2 regions of the Psychrobacillus sp. PGGUH221 genome follow, and region 2 is predicted to be linked to the other one. Evidence: riboswitches for the same ligand, from Rfam matches in the RefSeq annotation. Region 2 holds a riboswitch; the other holds the start of a gene.

Region 1 (6,642 bases), on a different contig from region 2:
GTTTATATCATGAAATACACTTATGACGGTAATTCCTTTTTCAATTGTTTGCGTTTTAATAGTATCGAGTAATTGTTTTTGGTGTGCAATGTCTAAATGGTTTGTCGGTTCATCGAGCAAAAATATTGGTGCTTGTTGTGCAAGTGCTTGAGCAACAAATACTCGCTGCTGCTCCCCACCGGATAATAGGTCAAGTAATTGATGCTCGTACACTTCCATTGCTGTTAGTTTCATTGCTTCCTTAACAGCTACTTCATCTTCATGTGACCAAGAGGAAAACCATCCGCTTTGGTGCGGATATCGGCCAAGAGATACTGTATCCCTAACCGTATGTGAAAATGCTTGACTATGTAATTGTGGCAAAACTGCCATTTTTTTAGCTAGCTCTTTAGATGAGTACGATTGCAGTGATTTCCCCTCTATTAATACGTCCCCAGAACTCATTGGTAAAATCCCACTCATCACCTTCAGCAAAGTAGATTTCCCACTTCCATTGGGACCAAGTATTCCAAGCATTTCACCCTTTCCAACTTCAAAGGAGACGTCCTTAACGATTAATTTATGGTCGTAACCACCTGACAAGTTTCCTACCTTCAACATGTTAAACGCCTCCTTTTTTTCGCTGTCTAAAGAAAATAAATGCGAACACTGGTGCACCAATAAATGCAGTGATTACTCCAATTGGTAGCTCGGTTGGTGAAATTATTGTACGAGAAACTAAGTCGCAGATAATGAGTAAGGATGCTCCATTGATGAAGCTAAGAGGTAATACATGTCGATGATCCGATCCAAATAAAAGTCTCGTCATATGTGGAACAACAAGCCCAACAAAACCAATTGTTCCAGATACTGCTACTGCTGTTCCCGTCAACATAGACCCGCCTATCAAGATCATCATTTTTCTTCTTTTTACATTAACTCCAAGATGCTTTGCACGTTCTTCACCAAATAACAGTGCATTTAATTCTCTTCTGTTTAAAGCTAATAAAATCGAACCTATGACGATAAAAGGTAATGCCATCTGTACATAGCTCCAGCCTCGCATCGATACACTACCAAGCAGCCAGCCGATGATTTGCCTAAGCTCTTCTCCTGTTAACGCAATCATTAATGATATAACCGAGCCTAAAAAAGAACTAAAAATGATTCCAGTTAAAATAATCGTCTCCATTTTCATCGCACGATCGACTAATTTGGCAAATGTAATGACAAGAAGCATCGTAACTAATGCACCTATCATACTGAAAATGGGTAACGTATAAATTCCTAGAAATGGTACCGAAATACCGAAAAAGAGCGTAGCCACAGCGCCTACTGAGGCACCGGACGACACTCCTAACGTATAAGGGTCGGCAAGCGGGTTTTTTAATAAACCTTGAAACGCGGCTCCTGCAATGGCTAGTGATGCACCAACTAACCCTGCAAGAACAACCCGCGGCAAGCGAATTTTCCAAACGATATTGGTCGCAATTTCATCTGCTCCCCTATCCCATAATGTGCTGATCGGTACCTTTACGGATCCGACCGATACACCTAGCCATATCGCCACTAAAAGAGCAATAATAGACAAGGTGTAGCCGATCATGGATTTACTCACTAAAAGCCTCCGGATAGATTGCTTTCGCTACTTCTTCTAATCCTTCTGCAAGACGTGGGCCTGTTCGACTAGTTAAGTTTTCATCAACCTGTACTACTGCATCATTTTTAACAGCATTAATCGTATCAAAACCATCACGTGCCTTCACACTATCTACAATTCCTTCTACGTAGCTATACATTACGATAATCACATCTGGATTACGGTTTACAATTTCCTCTGGAGCTATCATAAACCAGCCCTCTTGATCAGCCGCAATATTCTCCGCATTTACCATATCTAAAATTTCTTGCATAAATGTCCCTTTACCAGGTGTATAAATTTCCGGAACATCAGAAGTTTCAACGAACACAGTTTTCTTTGTTTCTACATTCGCCACTTTTGCTTTTACTTCTTCTACTTTTGCTTTCATATCTTCCACAATTTTTTGTGCCTCTGGTAATTTTCCTGTAGCACGACCAATTTGTTCGATAGTTGTATATGTTTCATTAAAATCAGCCGCATTTTTTACGACAAACACTTTTACACCAGCATCACGGATTTGTTGTAAACCTGCATCGCCAGCTCCCAACATTGACTCATGTGCAAACACGATTTCTGGATTCATGGATACAATTTTTTCTACGTTGAATTCCATACCGCCGATTTTCTCTTTTTCAAGCGCTTCCTCAGGGTAGTTATCGTAGTCATTTACTCCAATAATTTCTTCATTAAGTCCAAGCGCAAATAAAATCTCTGTATTACTTGGCAACATCGAAACGATTGTTTTTGGTGCCTCTTCCAACGTTATCTCATTGCCAACCGCATCGGTCATCGTAATCGGGAATTCTGTTTCTTCTATTGTCGCTTCCTCTTGAGTAGTGTCCTTGTCTTCAACAGGTTTTGCTTCTTCTTGAGAACATCCAACTAACAATAATACTGCAAGTGCGGATGTCATCCATAATTGCCATAACTTCTTCATCTGTAATTCCTCCATTTTTGTGCAAATAAAAATCTCTCGTTCCATGAACGAGAGATAGAATAGGTATAAATCTGCTAGGTTAAAACATGCCAAGCGGACTTACACATAACCTATCCTCGTAGGTAGTAAAGTGTAAACGCATAAAGGCAGGTTTTCTGACTTGTGATCATGTACAATCACTTACAGTGGCGGGACCGCGCTGGACTTGCACCAGCTTCCCTTTTAACTTACTAGTAAACTAGCAAGCACCTTTATGTTCAAAATATTCTTGATGCATCGATTTCATTATACCTTAAAACATTTTATTGTCGACAGAAGTTTTCATAGTATTCGACTGATATTAGTTGTATTCAACCGATTATCGACTTTATTCAACCGATTCATTTAAAATATATTAGAAAAGCGCAAGCGAGCCCTTTAAAAAGCAAAAACTGGTTACAATTGTTTTCGGATTGCTTTGGACAGACTTTGGCTTCAAAGTTACCGCAGGATTATTTTGAAGGGTTGGCCGTGACTGTCGTCAAGATCAACCCTTCTTTTTTCGGTAATATTGTTGCTGCAGTCTGTTCGTCGCTCTCCTTTAACTTTTGAAAACTGGTTAATACCTTTTTGGATAATTAGTGAATAGATGCTATCTTATTCAATTGCAAGCTACCGAATGCCCCACTGAAGAAAAAAGGCAGTAGGTTAATTGATATCGATTTTTATTTTGTTTTTTTGTCCATTTTATTGGTTTGGAAGGCGGCGACTCCAGCCGGAATAGCATGAGCTGAAGACCCTGGACTGAGCGGAGCGAGGGAAGCGGCTGAAGCCATGCCGGCGGAAAGCGTCCGCCTGGAACGGAAATTAACGGTTCCAAAATTAAATTCGAGTTGTTATACAAAACTTTCAGTGAAAACGTTTTCATGATACTCTAATAAAAAATCTATTATTTTCAAGGGGGCGCAACGGGTTGTTTCCTTTTAAGAAAAAAAGAAGAGTGCATACACAAACTAAGAAGTTGTATTACAGTTATTCATTAAATTCTTCGACAGAAGAAGATATGAATGAGATGTCTTATCTGCTTAGTACATTATGTGAGACTGGCACCATTGATATTGTCTTTTTATGTATTGGGTCAGATCGATCGACTGGGGATTCTTTCGGTCCCTTTGTTGGAACGATGCTAAAAGAAAAAAACTTTCCATATCATGTATTCGGAACAATCGAAGAGCCCGTTCACGCACTAAATTTAGAAGCTGTATTAAAAGAAATTAATAGCCAGTTCAATGAACCAATTATTTTTAGTGTGGATGCCTGTTTAGGAGATAATCACCAAATCGGATCAATTATATTAAAAGATGGTCCCCTCATTCCTGGAAATGCTATTAATAATCCGCTTCCCGAAGTGGGAAACTATCAATTAAAAGCGATTGTAAACTATTTAGATCCGAGCTTTCCTACATACTCTTTAAATAATACGAGATTAAGCACTGTTATGAGCCTTGCAAAAATTACGTCTGCAATTTTATTGAAGTCAGTCCAAAACAAGAACAATATAAAAATGACAATGAATCCTTTTTGATTCATCGTCATTTTTGTTTTATCCAATTGTTATAACACCTAGAATGAAGTGTTCATTATTACATTTTTTCAGGAGCAGCTACGCCAATTAAACGTAGAGCGTTTGAGATTGTTTGACGAGCAGATGTCACTAAAGCAAGTCGAGCTTCTGATAATGCCATGTTTTCTGCGTCCAATACTTTATCGGCATTGTAGAAGCTATGGAATGTTGCAGCTAGCTCTTGAATATATGTTGCCACTCGGTGAGGTGCACGAAGTTTTGCAGCGTCCGCTACTACTTGTGGGAAGTCACCTATTTTTTTCAATAAGTCTAATTCTTTTTCACTTTGTAATAACTCAAGTGAATCGGTCGACGCTTTCATCTCTTGTGTTTCAGCTGAGCGTAGAATAGAGCAAATACGTGCATGCGCATATTGTGCATAATATACTGGGTTTTCATTCGACTGGGAAACAGCTAAATCAAGATCGAAATCCATATGAGAATCACCAGAACGCATACCGAAGAAATAACGAACCGCATCCAGTCCAACTTCTTCTACAAGCTCGCGCATTGTAACTGCCTTCCCTGTACGCTTACTCATTTTCATTTTTTCGCCGTCTTTATACAGCTGAACCATTTGAATAACTGATACTTCCAGTTTTTCACGTTCGTATCCTAGTGCCTCGATTGCCGCTTTCATACGTGGGATATAACCATGGTGGTCTGCTCCCCAAATATTGATCAGTTGGTCGAACCCACGAACTAATTTGTCCTCATGGTATGCAATATCCGGTAATAAATACGTGAAAGAGCCATCACTTTTAATTAATACACGGTCTTTGTCATCTCCAAAAGTAGTAGAGCGGAACCATGTAGCTCCTTCTTCCTCAAAAATATGTCCGTTTGCTTTTAATTTATCTAAGGCAACGTCAATTTTTCCTGTTTCATATAAAGAAGTTTCTGAGTACCAGTTATCAAATCCAACTCGGAAATCAGCTAAATCCTTTTGTAATTTAGCAAGCTCTACTTTTAATCCATGCGCACGGAACGCTTTATAGCGCTCTTCATCTGACATAGAGACAAATTTATCGCCATGCTCTTTCACAAGTTCTGCTGCAATATCGATAATATCTTGTCCACGATAGCCGTCTTCTGGCATTTCTCTTTCTAGTCCTAATGTTTCAAAATAACGAACTTCAATGGACACTGCCAAGTTATGAATTTGATTACCAGCGTCATTAATATAATATTCGCGTGCAACATCGTACCCTGCAAAATCAAGTACATTACATAATGAATCCCCTACAGATGCACCACGAGCATGACCTAAATGTAAGTCACCTGTTGGATTCGCTGACACAAATTCTACTTGAATCTTTTCTCCAGCACCTGAAGTAGTACGTCCGTAATTCTCTTTTTCCGCAAGGACCGCTTTTACAACTTCTTGTAAATAATCTTTACGAACTGTGATGTTCATAAATCCTGGTCCAGCGATGTCGACTTTCTCCATCATCGTGCCTGACATATCCAGATTTTCAACAATTGCTTCTGCAACTTGACGAGGATTTCTTTTCGCAAGCTTTGTTAATTGCATCGCAATATTAGTTGCATAATCGCCATTGGCTTTATCTTTTGGTGTTTCTAGATGAATAGAAGGAATTTGCTCTACCTCTACTAATTCCGCTTTTATAATTGCTTCTTGCAATGCCGTTTTAATAGACTGTTGTACCTTTTCTACTGCGTTCATTTAATCCGCCTCCGTATAAATTAGTTCCAATGTATATGTACCAGCAACCTCATCATTGATCAGCAGTTCATATTCGACATGAAAATAGCCATCTTCAAAATGTAGATGCGTTGTATTTGTAGTTATCATTAATGTGCCATAAACCGTATCGTAGCTCCCAGTTTGAAGCTCACCGCTTTCAAACGGTAATCGCATTTTGACTCCACCACTTCGCAATATAAGAGCAGATTTACCGCCAAGCTTGACAGTTGTTCTGACAATTTTCTCATCCTGGACTTCCTCATAAACTAAATAAGACTGATTTCCTTTTAGCGCTAGTTCTCCAGTCGTTTCAATATCGAATGTTTCCTTCTCGACATTTGGATGACAAATGGTGGATTTTAAACGAACATGTACTGATTTTTTTAATGGTTGAGCCATTGCTTTCATCCTTTTAACATTTTTACGTAAAATATCTCTTTTATGTACATTTTAAATAACTCATGGATATATATAACTTTCACATTATATCTTAAAATTTACTTATGTGACAACTAATCCAAAAAGGAATACCTTATTCCACCTGAAGAGGTTATAATAGACGCAATCTGTCATTTGAGGGTGAATAAATGCTTTTAGATATCATCATAAATTTTTGTATATTATTTACATTTGCTATTCTTACATATATTCCATTTCAAAATAAGTTAAATCTTTTCATCCCTTCCACTAAATATCATCCGTTTATACTTGGGATTTTAAGTGGTTTAACTGGGTGTATCTTAATGTTAACAGCCATAGCTGTATCAGAACAT
Region 2 (6,642 bases):
ATCGCTTTTAAGGTAAAAATGTATCCCTGCGTAGACGATCAAAGCAGAAACTGCTAAACCTAATAAACTCCCTAAGTTTGCAACTGCTACAACCCCTGCGATAATACCAAGTACTAATAAACCAAATTTTTTCATGTGATTGTTCCTCCTCTCGTTTGTATTTATAGCTTATCAATTCCGCTAACTTATCCAAACGGGCTAGAACATGATTTTCATATCGGTCTGGAGACTTAGTAATACTAAGACATAATCTGCTATACTAATGGAAAATACATAAATTGGAGAACTGAATATGAAAAGAATTACTGGTGCTGTAATAGCTATTCTCCTGTATTCTGCTATAGTGTTTTATTTTGGATGGGTAGTTTCTAGCTGGTTAGAAACATTCTTTCCTATAAATAAGTGGTATTTCGGTATAGTCTGGGTACTTATTGCTTATGGGTTTCTTATTGGTAGAATCAATCATAGCTTGCGGCTATTTAGTATTGCGGGATCCTACTGGATGATAATTATGGAGTATGGGCTAATTCTATTTCCGATTGGAACAATTTTAACTTGGGTATATCCAGAGCAGGTAAAATTAATTGGTTGGATAATCTTATTCTTATTTGTTTTCATTTTTGCGTTTGGTACATTCAATGCATTTACACCAGTTGTTCGTGAGCTATCTATTAAATTACCCAAAAAGGATTCCAAGTTGGACAAGCTTAAAGTAGTAGTTGCTTCAGATTTCCATCTTGGTTTATTATCCAATAAGGCGCATTTAAAAAGGTTTGTGAAAAAAGCAAACGAAGAGCAGCCTGATTTAATCTTACTAGTTGGTGATTTAGTTGATGACGATCCTATTTGGTTTGTAAAAAAAGGTATGTCAGAAGTGATGAAGCAGCTAACTTCTACGTATGGTGTATATGGGGTACTCGGCAATCATGAATACTATGGTAAGAAAATTCCTCTATTAGTAGAAGAAATGGAAGCGTCTAATGTACATATGTTGTTAGATGAAACTATTGTGTTGGCAGAATCGTTCTATTTAACTGGTAGAGAAGATTTGACGAATAGAGAAAGAAAGCAGCTTTCTGAATTACGTCCCGAAAAAGATAATCTTCCTTGGTTTGTTATGGATCATACACCTTCGAATTTATTGATACCTGAAACGGAAGGGGTAGATTTTCATGTTTCAGGTCATACGCATAGAGGACAAATGTGGCCAAATCATCTTATTACGAGAAAGGTATTTGAGCTAGATTATGGGTATAAACAAAAAGGAAGCTTGCATGCGATTGTATCATCCGGTTTTGGATTTTGGGGTCCGCCTATTCGCTTAGGTAGTCAATCGGAATTATGGGCAGTAAACATTAAGCTAGAGGACGTGAACAAATAATGGAAGCATGGATTTCGGACTGGCTTAGTCAGTACGGTTATTTTGGTGTATTTTTCTTAATATTAATTGAAAATATCTTCCCTCCAATCCCATCAGAGGTGATTTTAACGCTCGGTGGGTTTATGACTACAACAACAACAATGACAAAGCTTGGAATTATTATTGCATCTACTTCAGGGTCCGTTGTTGGAGCAGCTCTTTTATATTGGATTGGCTCACTTTTAGACGTAGAACGTTTAGAGAAGATTGTACAGAAGTACGGAAAAATTTTAAGACTGACTATTAAAGACATTCATAAAGCAGATGCATGGTTTGATAAATATGGTGTTTGGGCAGTCTTTTTCGGTAGACTCGTGCCACTTGTTAGAAGTTTAATATCCATTCCAGCAGGGATGTCTAATATGAAGTTTGGCTTATTCCTCTGGTTTACGACATTAGGAACTTTGATATGGAACACAGTGTTAGTATCAATAGGAGCAGCAGTCGGAGAGAATTGGGATGAAATAGTAGGGTATATGGATATCTACTCGAACATAGTGTATATTATCTTAGCGATAGTAGGTATTGCATTTCTTGTTTGGTATTTTAAAAAACGTGACTAAGGAGATCTTATGGAATTTCTAGAATTATTAAAAGCGATTATATTAGGGTTTGTTGAGGGTATGACAGAGTTTGCTCCTGTTTCTTCTACAGGGCATATGATTATTGTTGATGATATGTGGTTGAAAACGGAAGAATTTTTAGGTCAGTATTCTGCGAATACATTTAAAATTGTCGTTCAGCTTGGTTCTATTTTAGCTGTAGTGGTTGTTATGTGGAAACGATTATTTAGTTTAGTAGGATTATATAAGATAGAAAGCGAAAATTCGAGCAAGCGTTTTAATTTACTACATGTAATCGTTGGTATAATTCCTGCAGGAGTATTAGGAGTATTATTAGAAGATTTTATTGATGAAAATTTATTTGGCGTAGAAACAGTTATATACAGTCTAGTTGCAGGTTCTATTTTTATGATTATTGCGGATAAATTTGGTCCGAAAAAACCGTCTATCAATAGCTTGGATCAAATTACGTATGCTAAGGCATTTAAAGTGGGATTAGTACAATGTCTGTCTTTATGGCCAGGATTCTCTCGCTCAGGTGCAACTATTTCCGGTGGGGTATTGTTTGGGATGGATCATAAAACAGCAGCAGATTTTACATTCATCATGGCTGTTCCAATTATGGCAGGGGCTAGTCTAGTGTCTGTGGTAAAAAACTGGGAAGAGATTAATATGGGGGATATGGGCTTTTATGCAGCAGGCTTTATCAGTGCATTTGTATTTGCGCTAATTTCCATCAAATTTTTCTTAAAACTAATTTCTCGTATCAAATTAATGCCATTTGCAATCTATCGTTTAGTGATAGCAGCAATTTTAGCAGTTATCGTATTTATGTAATAAAAGGGCAGACATTTTGAATTGTCTGCCCTTTTATTATGACTAAAGAAAGACACGTACTTTATTCCTATGTACAAGTTTAAACACAATATGATAGGGTATATAAGTGAATATAACACAACATATAGTATTTGAACGATAATTAGGTACCTTTATGGTTTAAAAGGGAATTCGGTGAAATGCCGAAGCTGTCCCCGCAACTGTAAGTGTGGACGACTGTTGAAATAGCCACTGCGAGAAATCGTGGGAAGGTCGACAGGAGGGTGAAGCATGAGCCAGTAGACCTGCCTTTTCATCGGTGAAGCAACACTTTCTTCGGGGGTTGAGAGGTGGGGGCGAAGGACTCTATCTCAATTAATTTTTAGATGTCTTGTTGTTTCCTACTTTTTTAATGTGAGCGATGACTCAGCCGAAGAGGCTTGGGACATCGCTTTTTTGTGTCCTTAAGCAACTATCACTCCAGCAGAACCCATAATCAAAACAAGGAGGAAATAAAATGACATCAATTACCTTTACAGAAAAACAGGAGGTACTCCACCATTTAGTAAAAGAATTCGGAGAAGACAATATGGCACCACTCATTAAATCACATGAAAGATGGATGAAGAAGAATCCGGAGGGTAACACCTCTGCTTGGTCTAAGTCGATGTCTTTGGAAGCATTAAGTTTTTTAGATGAGCAAGAAACGTATTGGACTTTTGTTGCGGCGCGCATTCATTTGGCACATGTATATGAACAAGTCGCTAGTCAAAGAAAAACAACATCTAATAATGTTTACAGTAAATTTGCTAGCAATGTACAACTTCAAGCTGCTAATGGAATTTACGACATTAGTTTGACGGAAGCCTATTCGTTTGATGAATTACAACAGTTAGCAGAAATAATTGTTCCAGAGAGAGATTTTTTATTTACATATATTGGTGTTAAAACTTTACTTGATCGTTATGTCGCAAGGGACTTTGATAAATCAATTGTTGAACTTCCACAAGAACGTTGGCTAATCATTGCAATGACGCTAATGAAAGAAGAAAAAGAAAATAGAATTGGCAAAATAAAAGAAGCATATTGGGCAATGAGTAACCTTTATATGACTGTAGCAACACCAACACTTTCAAATGCTGGAAAGCCACATGGACAGTTATCTAGCTGTTTTATTGATACGGTTGATGACAGTCTTCAAGGGATATACGACAGTAACACAGACGTAGCGACCCTTTCTAAATTCGGTGGCGGAATCGGAGTATATATGGGGAAAGTGCGAAGTCGAGGATCGTCTATTCGAGGTTTTATAGGCGCATCTAGTGGTGTACTTCCATGGATCAAGCAATTAAACAATACGGCAGTTAGTGTGGATCAGCTTGGTCAGCGTCAAGGTGCGATTGCTGTTTACTTAGATGTTTGGCATAAAGACATTTTTACATTTTTAGATTTACGCTTGAACAATGGAGATGAGCGTCTTCGTGCACACGATATCTTTACAGGGGTATGCTTACCGGATTTATTTATGGAGAAAGTAGACGCACGAGAAGAGTGGCACCTATTTGACCCGCATGAAGTACGACAATTAAAAGGCTATTCCCTAGAGGATTTCTACGATGAGAAACGTGGCGAAGGTTCTTTCCGAGAAAAATACGAGGAATGTGTGAATGATTATCGATTATCACGCGAAACTGTTCCAGCAATAGACTTGATAAAACGTATTATGCGTTCCCAGTTGGAAACAGGAGTACCATTTATGTTTTACCGAGATGAAGTAAATCGTAGTAACCCAAACAAGCATGAAGGAATGGTTTATAGTAGTAATCTATGTACAGAAATTTTTCAAAATCAAAGTGCTACCTCTTTTGAATCCATTCAATTAGAAGACGATGTGATTGTGACAAAACGTAAAGCGGGGGATTTTGTAGTTTGTAATTTATCTTCTATTAATCTAGGACGAGCGGTTCCAGAAAATGTATTGGAGCGTTTGATAAAGATCCAAGTGCGTATGCTCGATAATGTAATTGATTTAAATATGATTCCGGTACCTCAAGCGCAACGTACAAATGCTCGTTATCGAGGAATTGGCCTTGGTACATTTGGGTGGCATCATTTGCTTGCTCTAAATAGTATCCGCTGGGAGTCAGATGAAGCAGTTGAATTTGCTGATAAACTTTATGAAAAGGTTGCTTTCTTAACGATTCAAGCTTCTGCCGAATTGGCGAAAGAGAAAGGCGCTTATCCTTTATTCGAAGGGTCAGATTGGCAAACTGGAGCCTATTTTGAAAAACGACAATACGAGGGACAAGAATGGAATGAACTGCGTAAGGAAGTCGCTGAAAATGGAATCCGAAACGGCTATTTAATGGCGGTTGCACCTAACTCGTCTACTTCCATTTTAGCAGGAAGCACGGCGAGCATAGATCCTATCTTTCAAAAGTTTTACTCCGAAGAGAAGAAAGATTACAAAATTCCAGTTACTGTACCAGATTTAAATTCAGAGACTACGTGGTTTTATAAATCAGCTTACTTTATTGATCAACACTGGACTTTAAAACAAAATGCTGCACGTCAACGCCATATTGACCAAGGTGTTTCGTTAAATTTATATGTTCAAAACACAATAAAAGCAAAAGAATTACTTGATTTACACTTAGATGCGTGGAATAGCGGGCTGAAAACAACTTATTACGTTCGATCAACTTCTGTAGAACTAGTCGATTGTGATTCTTGTTCAAGCTAAGGAGGAAAAGCTAATATGCAGTTAGAAAAAAGAAAATTAATGGATAAAGAAGCGCCAAACCGTTCTACTAGTATCGTGAACGGCCAAAGTTCCAATATATTAAATTGGGACGATGTACGATTTAATTGGGCATATCCAAAATATAAAAAAATGCTCGGTAATTTTTGGACCCCTTTTGAAATTAATATGAGCAATGATATTAAGCAATTTTCGGGGCTAACAGATAATGAGCGAGAAGCATTCTTGAAAATAATTGGTTTGCTTGCCCTTTTAGACAGTGTGCAAACAGACTTTGCAGGAAAAGTAGCAGACTTTTTGACTGATTCTAGCTTGAATGCATTAATGATTATTCTAGCACAGCAGGAAGTGATTCATAATCATTCGTATTCATATGTGCTTTCTAGCTTAGTTTCCAAAGATGAGCAAAACCGTGTATTTGATTTCTGGCGCACAGAGCCTGTTTTGCAAAAGCGAAATAACTTCGTTTTAAAAGGGTATGAAGAATTCGCAGAGCAGCCGGATGTGGATAACTTACTACGCTCTGTTGTATATGATGTCATATTAGAGGGGTTGTTTTTCTATTCAGGCTTCTCATTTTTCTATCATCTTGCCAGACATCAAAAGATGGTCGCTACGAGCACAATGATTAACTATATAAATAGGGATGAACAGTTGCATGTTGACTTATTCGTAAAGATTTATAAAGAGTTATTAACAGAGTATCCACAATTTGATACTCCTGAGCGTGCGAGTGAAGTGGAGGAGATTTTCCGAGAAGCAGCACAGCTCGAGGTCGACTGGGCACGTGAGGTAATCGGTGATAAAATAGACGGTTTAGATATAGAGGACGTGGAAGAATATATTTATTTTTACGCAAATGTACGATGCAATCAGTTAGGCTATGACCGTCCATTCCCCGAATATCGCAAAAATCCTTTAAAGTGGATCAAAGCTTATGAAGAAGTTGATTTAGGAAAAACCGACTTTTTTGAACAAAAATCTCGCCAATATGTGAAGGTAAATGTGCAAGATAACGGATTTGATGACTTATAAGAACGGTTTTAGTTTTATCAAAAAAGCATCTATCAATCATTTTTGAT

Evidence for each region. Region 2 has a riboswitch for cobalamin ahead of PGC35_RS05310 (ribonucleoside-diphosphate reductase subunit alpha). Riboswitches for the same ligand answer to the same signal wherever they lie in the genome.
Region 1: linked by a shared signal. The riboswitch ahead of PGC35_RS03095 (ABC transporter substrate-binding protein) and the one ahead of PGC35_RS05310 (ribonucleoside-diphosphate reductase subunit alpha) in region 2 are both predicted to bind cobalamin.

The regions. Positions count from the first base shown of each region.
Region 1 is NZ_JAQMHQ010000001.1:673,330-679,971, forward strand. Features, by position in the region: gene PGC35_RS03085 (adenosylcobinamide amidohydrolase) at 1-600, opposite strand, end outside; gene PGC35_RS03090 (FecCD family ABC transporter permease) at 602-1,585, opposite strand; gene PGC35_RS03095 (ABC transporter substrate-binding protein) at 1,590-2,558, opposite strand; cobalamin riboswitch at 2,687-2,826, opposite strand; gene yyaC (spore protease YyaC) at 3,511-4,122, shown strand; gene argS (arginine--tRNA ligase) at 4,181-5,848, opposite strand; gene PGC35_RS03110 (YwiB family protein) at 5,849-6,268, opposite strand; gene PGC35_RS03115 (GGDEF domain-containing protein) at 6,457-6,642, shown strand, end outside.
Region 2 is NZ_JAQMHQ010000002.1:266,170-272,811, reverse strand. Features, by position in the region: gene PGC35_RS05330 (lmo0954 family membrane protein) at 1-135, opposite strand, end outside; gene PGC35_RS05325 (metallophosphoesterase) at 293-1,381, shown strand; gene PGC35_RS05320 (DedA family protein) at 1,381-1,983, shown strand; gene PGC35_RS05315 (undecaprenyl-diphosphate phosphatase) at 1,993-2,820, shown strand; cobalamin riboswitch at 2,948-3,126, shown strand; partial or broken gene PGC35_RS05310 (ribonucleoside-diphosphate reductase subunit alpha) at 3,299-5,542, shown strand; gene PGC35_RS05305 (ribonucleotide-diphosphate reductase subunit beta) at 5,558-6,595, shown strand.